Linked DNA regions of Parashewanella spongiae. The protein of the gene in region 1 interacts with the protein of each later gene in a pairwise test. Links are inferred from orthologs where the notes say so. Each region holds a gene or a part of one and is shown on either strand. Other genes may lie near its edges. The genes, in order: rraB and E2I05_RS17090.

Region 1 (3,291 bases):
TCGGATTAAAGATCACAACATTCAATGTGATCTATTAATGCTGTTTACTGAAGAATCAATGCCAACTTTAACAAATAAAATAAGCTACTTAATTGACTGACCGAGCAACTGCCAATGTCTGATAACACTCATCATTTAAGCGAATTCCACTGGCTGATTGAAATGGTTCAAACCATTGAAGTCGGTATCGTGGTGCTGGATCGCAATTATAATATAAAACTGTGGAATGGTTTCATGGAAAACCACAGTGGCGTTTCGCCCAATATTTTAAAAGACCAAAATTTATTTCAACATTTTGCTGATTTAGATACCGAATGGCTGAAGAAAAAAATGGAATCGGTTTTTTTACTCAAAAACCGTGCTTTCATCAGTTGGGAGCAGCGACCTTTTGTATTTTGCTTTAAAAATTATCGCCCAATCACTGGTCGCGCCGCGCATATGTACCAGAATGTCACTTTGCAACCTTTGGTATCTTTAACCGGTGAAGTCAGCCACATTAGCATGATCATTTATGATGTCACCGATATTGCAATGAATAAATTGCAGCTCAATAATGTTAACCAAACGCTCGAACATTTATCCCAAACCGATGAACTCACTCAGCTAAATAACCGTCGCCATTGGCAACATTGTATGGAACGTGAGTATGAGCGGTTCAGCCGCTACAACACAGCTTCCAGCTTAGTGATGTTAGACATCGATCATTTTAAGAGTATTAATGATCGTTTTGGCCATCAGATCGGTGATGTCGTGATTCAGCGCGTCGCCCATATGTTAAGCCAATCATTGCGCGAAACCGATTGCGCGGGGCGTTACGGTGGCGAAGAATTTGCAGTGGTATTAGCTAATACCAACAGCAAAGACGCGATAAGTTTTACTGAACGATTAAGAAAACGAGTTGAACAGGTTGAGTTTATGGCTGACGACGATGTGTTTCGTGTCACCGTTAGCTTTGGTATCTGTGACTTAAACGATGATATTAAAGACAGTATTAGTTGGCTCTCATTCGCCGATAAAGCGCTTTATCGAGCCAAACTTAATGGCCGAAATCGCAGTGTGATATACCGCGATATCAGCGGAGATGAAAAGTTACATTAAGGGGTGTTGTCTTAGGGTCTGTTGATCTTTCAGGATTAAATTTTGTGCTATTTGAGCATTTATCTGTTCAAGGCGTGAGCAGTGATGCTTAGCCATCTAAGTGAGCTGGTCACAACACAGAACAGTGAATGCTCAAAAGCATCGAAAAAAGAGAGAGCGTAAATTGGTCGCTCTTTCTAAATAAAAGGTGCTGCGTTATCGTTTTCTTATTTGGAAACGAAGTAACGACAGTTTTGTATGTCGATAATAACCAAACCTCACAAACTCTACCTTGCATAAAATAACCAATTTATCGCTGCAAAAACAATCACGAAAGATCAACAGACCCTAATGTAATGTTTCTTTTTGTTCGGCTTCAACATCGTCACCAATAAAGTAAGTACCCCAACCTTCATATTCTACTTTTTGTTTTGTGGCTAGCTGCAACAGTTGCTCGCACGCTTTGTCGAGCAACTCAAGATCTAATCTATGATTTGAAACGGCATCAAAACAATAAACAACACGACCATCTTCTAATTCAAGTTCTTCAGCATCATTCACTTCATAACCCAATTTAAACGCTTCAACCGCGACCTTTTCAAGGCGATCAAAATTATGAGATACAAAGTGGTGTTCAATAATATACTCAGCATCAGGCTCAGAGCCATCGGCCAATAATTCACTCACAATCAAGCGATTCTCTTCGCGTTGCTCTTGTATCTGTTGCTCAATAGACATGGGTTACACTCCATTTAAAATTCGAAGTTGATTTTACACTAAAATAATGGGCAATTAAGCCAAATGCCAAAAATTATCTGTGGGTAGTTTTAGGCTCATATTCAGTTAATACCAATTACAGTAATTAATCTCTCACTCAGTAAGAGCTAAGGGTTTTCAGTACAAGGCTGTATTTCGAAGTACTATCTGAATAACTCAAGAGCATGCAACGCAGTAATGGAAGCCTTTAGCCTTGCCCTTAGGGAGCTTGTATGCCCTCACTTTGATTTATAAAGAATACTTCACAAAATTTTCTCAACGTAGCAATGTAATAACGACAGTTTTGTATGTCGGTAATAACTATGTTTTCACCAATTTCGTTAGTAATTTGTGCGCATACATAGCTCTGAGTTGAGTATTTAATTACTGTAATTGGTATAACTTGTCATACAAGCGATTGATGCGTCATTAATAGCAATCCCTTTGGGTAAAATATTAGTTTGTCTTTGATTCAGCTTGCAATGACAAATGCAAAATAATAATGAGTAAGTGATCTAGCAATTTAGAAAGTACCAATCTTTGTCATATCAGCGAAGGCTGGTATTCAGTGGTTTTGTAGAAAAAGCAAAGGCACTAGACTACCGACATACAAAACTGTCGTTACTTCGTTTCCAGTCTGCGCTGGAGTGACGAGAACTCATCGGTATACTTTCTTTCGCAACTTTCCTAAAAATCCATAAACAACATAAAAGCTCAACAGCCTTTATTTAGCATTATTTTAACGTTTATTTGAAGATAACTTATCGGCTTCTACATTTAAATCATTCAATTTTACTTTCATGATTTCGAAAACGTTATCGGCCAATGTTCTCGCATCAGACTTGGTTAAGGATTGAGTCTCAATCGGCGCCAGCATTTCAATTATGACCGTACCGTTATTCCAACGGTTCAAGTTAATATTATTTTGTGAACTGGCTACGACTGGAATGACCGGCGCATTGGCGGCGATTGCGGTATGAAATGCACCTGATTTTAATGGCAATAAACCTCGCCCACGTGAGCGCGTACCTTCAGGGAAAATCCATACCGATAAACGATTTTTTTTCATTTTTTCAGCAACCGCGGCCATAGTACTGACTGCACGGTGACGATTACTTCGATTAATTAAAATATTTCCAGAAAGCCAATAGATCTGTCCAAAAAGCGGCATCCAGGCTAAGCTTTTTTTCCCAAGGCTTACAGTCCCTTTTGGTACAGCGGCAGTATGGGTAAAAATATCATAATTATTCTGATGGTTGGCCACATAAACATTTGGCCCTTCGTAATGCTTTTTAGGCAGGCGTAGCACCAGTTTTATCCCGAGGATGGGACAAACCTTAGAAAATATCTGCGCTAAAACGTGAACATTATCTCGATGCCTAGGTCGCACCACACAAAAAACCATGCTAAAGACAAACAACAAAGCCAGCAATACTGCCAATATTAAACAACGAATAA
Region 2 (3,279 bases), 910 kb from region 1 along the record:
CAGAGGATTGAAAATCCTCGTGTCCCTGGTTCGATTCCGGGTTCGGGCACCACTTCATCGTTAATGATGATACGCCGACATAGCTCAGTTGGTAGAGCAACTGACTTGTAATCAGTAGGTCCCGAGTTCGACTCTTGGTGTCGGCACCATTTTCAACTTCAATATTCTTAATTAACCCCGCACTAAATATCAATATTCTTTAATCGCTACTCTTAAATCGCATATATAGTTAATGCAATTTAAGTTTTGGTCTGTGCCAACGCAACATCTTTTTAGCCATTCGATAAATAATGGCAGAAAACCATCCAAAGAGACTTGAAAGATGTCTCTGATATAAAGACATATACATAACTCTTGCAAGGTGCCCTTCAACAAAAAATTGTCCTGAGCGTAAACTGCCCATTAAATTACCAACGGCTGAAAAACGGCTTAGGGACACCAAAGAGCCGTAATCACGGTATTCAAAAGGTTTTTGTTTACGGCCAGTAAATCGCTTTATCAAGTTTTTATAAAGCTGCTGTGCCATTTGATCGGCAGCTTGTGCTCTCGGCGGAACAAAGCTCCCATCAGCTAATTTCAATTCAGCACAATCTCCAATAGCAAATACATTTTCAGTACCAATCGCTTTCATAAACGAGTCAACTTCTATTTGATTACGTTTGGTCACAGGCAAAGTGGTAAACTGAGAAAAAACATCTGGACCTTTGACTCCTGCAGCCCAAACCTTTATGTCTGCTGGAACTGTATTACCGTCATGAGTAATAAAGCCTTCTTTAGAGATCTCTTTAACTTGAACGCCTATGTGAAGCTTTATACCAATTCGATCTAATAAGGACTGTGCCCGAGCGCTTACTTTTTCCGGCAATTGAGGGAGTATTTTCGGTGATGCTTCCAGTAAATGCACATCGAGATGGTGTTGAGTGACATTGACATAACCAAATTCTTTAACTGACTCGATCACGTGAAATAATTCAGCTGCGAGTTCAACCCCTGTAGCTCCTGCTCCTACAATACCAATGCTCACTTTTTTATCTGCTGATTCACTTAATTGAAGCAATGCATCAAGTAACTTTTGATGAAAGAGCTCTGCACTATTTAAGTTATCGAGCAAGATACAATGTTCATCGGCACCTTTGGTACCAAACGTATTAGAAACACTGCCTAAAGCAAGCACCAGAAAATCATATTCAATAGTACGCGTCGCAAGTAACAATTCACCATCTGCCGCATATACTGGCGCAAGCTGAAAAGTATTATTGCTATGGTCGCAATTTTCAATTTCACCGCGTATAAAGCGATAACCATTTTTTAAGCTGTGATCGCGATAAAGTAAGCCATCAATCGATTTATCGATGGCTCCAACAGCCACTTCATGCAGTTTAGGTTTCCAGATATGAATAGGGCTTTTATCAACTAAGCAGATATCAAAATCAGCTTTATGCCCGAGACGTCTCCCTAGTTTTGATGCCAATGCTAAACCGCCAGCACCACCGCCAACGATGACAATCTTTTTTACTGTCATAGCTTCCCTCTATCGACCACACATAATAAATGAATTAGATCGCGTCTTCGTTTTCTTCGCCTGTACGAATACGAATGACCCTTTCTATATCTGTAACAAAAATTTTCCCGTCACCGATTTTATTTGTTCGAGCCGTTTCAACAATAACATCAATAGCTTGATCTAATAATTCATCTTGAATGACAAGCTCAATTTTAACTTTCGGTAAAAAATCAACCATGTACTCTGCGCCACGGTAAAGTTCAGTGTGCCCCTTTTGTCGACCAAAGCCTTTCACTTCCATAACCGTCATGCCTGTGATGCCAATATCAGCGAGTGATTCCCTAACATCATCTAATTTGAAAGGTTTTATGATCGCCTCAACTCTTTTCATCAACCGCTCCTAGCTGTTTTGATACAAGTACTTGTTGTTAACATTTTAGCCTTATAAAACACGTATTGATAGAGCCAGCCTCAATCGTTGATGTCAACATAATATGTAATATCGCCAAAGTACAAGATTGTTATTAACATGCCATACTTTATAGAGTAAAATTTGTTCGCTATACAGGATTTCAAGGATGAAACCGTGAACAGGCTAAAAGGATTTACGCTCATAGAATTAATGGTAACAATTTCAATTGCTGCAATATTGCTGACTGTTGGTGCCCCGTCACTTAATAGCCTATATCAAAATACGAGAGCTGACAGCGGAATCAAGCAAATCCATCAAGCCTTATATTTTGCTCGCAGCCATGCAATCAGTCTCGGTCAAAACATTACCGTTTGCCCCAAAAATGGAAGCCAGTGTAATAATGGTAAAAATAATTGGAAAAACGGTATGATCGTTTTTATTGATAGTGATAGAAATGATGTACCCGATACACCGCAGTCTATTTTGATTCATGTGAGCGCCTTTCATGACAAGGATATTGTTCAATTTAACCGTGCAATCTCCATTAAATTTCAACCAGATGGGACTACTTTTGGAGCTGCTGGAACATTAACATATTGCCCTGACGAAGCAGATAATGAATCTTCTAAAGCTGTTATCATTAACTTTGCTGGTAGAATTCGTTATTCTCAAGACGCTGTCATCACGTGTTCAACTAACTGAATTCGAACATTAAACCATTTTTCTACTGAAACTTTCACAGTTTTTCAATATACTCTAAAATCATGAATCATTTTAGGTAACAAAAAATGAGATACATTCGCGGATTCACATTAGTGGAAGCTATGGTCACCATTGCCATTGCCGCGATTTTAATCCTCGTTGGTGCACCTTCATTGAATTCGTTTTATCAAAATGTTCGCGCTGAACAAAGTATTAATAAGATTCAAACCACACTCGCTTTTGCTCGTAACCAAGCCATGAGCTATGACATCAGCGTGGAAGTATGTCCAGCAAATGGTTGTGATGGCAATTGGAACACTGGAATACAGGTTTTTACTTTCGATGTACCTCAAGCACCACTTGTTCCAGGTCAAAGCGCAGATAGAGTTCAACCAGCCCGCATGATCTTAAGAGAAACTGGGGCATTTAATCGTAATGATACCGTTATGCTCACACCAACAACTTTTACTTTTTTAGGCTCAGGTAAAATAAATGGATTACCAGACAGACAACCAACAGACAACCCAATTACTTTGAGTTACTGTCCTAATTCTAAGAATGCAAATGCCATCGGGCTTGAAATTAGAAAAACGGGTAGCACACAACTTACCAACACAGGCTTAAGCTGCAATTAATCGACACTCTTGTTTTTATACCAATT

The links.
Region 2: the proteins of rraB (region 1) and E2I05_RS17090 interact in binary tests that used the Escherichia coli proteins (3 or more experiments, as listed by UniProt). The link is inferred for Parashewanella spongiae from one-to-one orthologs.

Annotation. Positions count from the first base shown.
Region 1 is NZ_CP037952.1:5,215,913-5,219,203, forward strand. Bases 121-3,076 are described here. They hold rraB (ribonuclease E inhibitor RraB), read right to left. Parts: upstream 1,816-3,076; coding sequence 1,426-1,815; downstream 121-1,425. Other genes in these bases: E2I05_RS20670 (sensor domain-containing diguanylate cyclase), read left to right, coding at 121-1,098; E2I05_RS20680 (1-acylglycerol-3-phosphate O-acyltransferase), read right to left, coding at 2,573-3,076. Outside these bases: E2I05_RS20665 (response regulator), read left to right, coding at 1-100; more of E2I05_RS20670, read left to right, coding at 115-120; more of E2I05_RS20680, read right to left, coding at 3,077-3,291. UniProt on the Escherichia coli protein: Globally modulates RNA abundance by binding to RNase E (Rne) and regulating its endonucleolytic activity. Can modulate Rne action in a substrate-dependent manner by altering the composition of the degradosome.
Region 2 is NZ_CP037952.1:4,300,856-4,304,134, forward strand. What follows is about bases 227-3,170. They hold E2I05_RS17090 (P-II family nitrogen regulator), read right to left. Parts: upstream 1,896-3,170; coding sequence 1,557-1,895; downstream 227-1,556. Other genes in these bases: E2I05_RS17085 (NAD(P)/FAD-dependent oxidoreductase), read right to left, coding at 230-1,522; E2I05_RS17095 (GspH/FimT family pseudopilin), read left to right, coding at 2,091-2,618; E2I05_RS17100 (GspH/FimT family pseudopilin), read left to right, coding at 2,705-3,170. Outside these bases: more of E2I05_RS17100, read left to right, coding at 3,171-3,253. UniProt on the Escherichia coli protein: P-II indirectly controls the transcription of the glutamine synthetase gene (glnA). P-II prevents NR-II-catalyzed conversion of NR-I to NR-I-phosphate, the transcriptional activator of GlnA. When P-II is uridylylated to P-II-UMP, these events are reversed.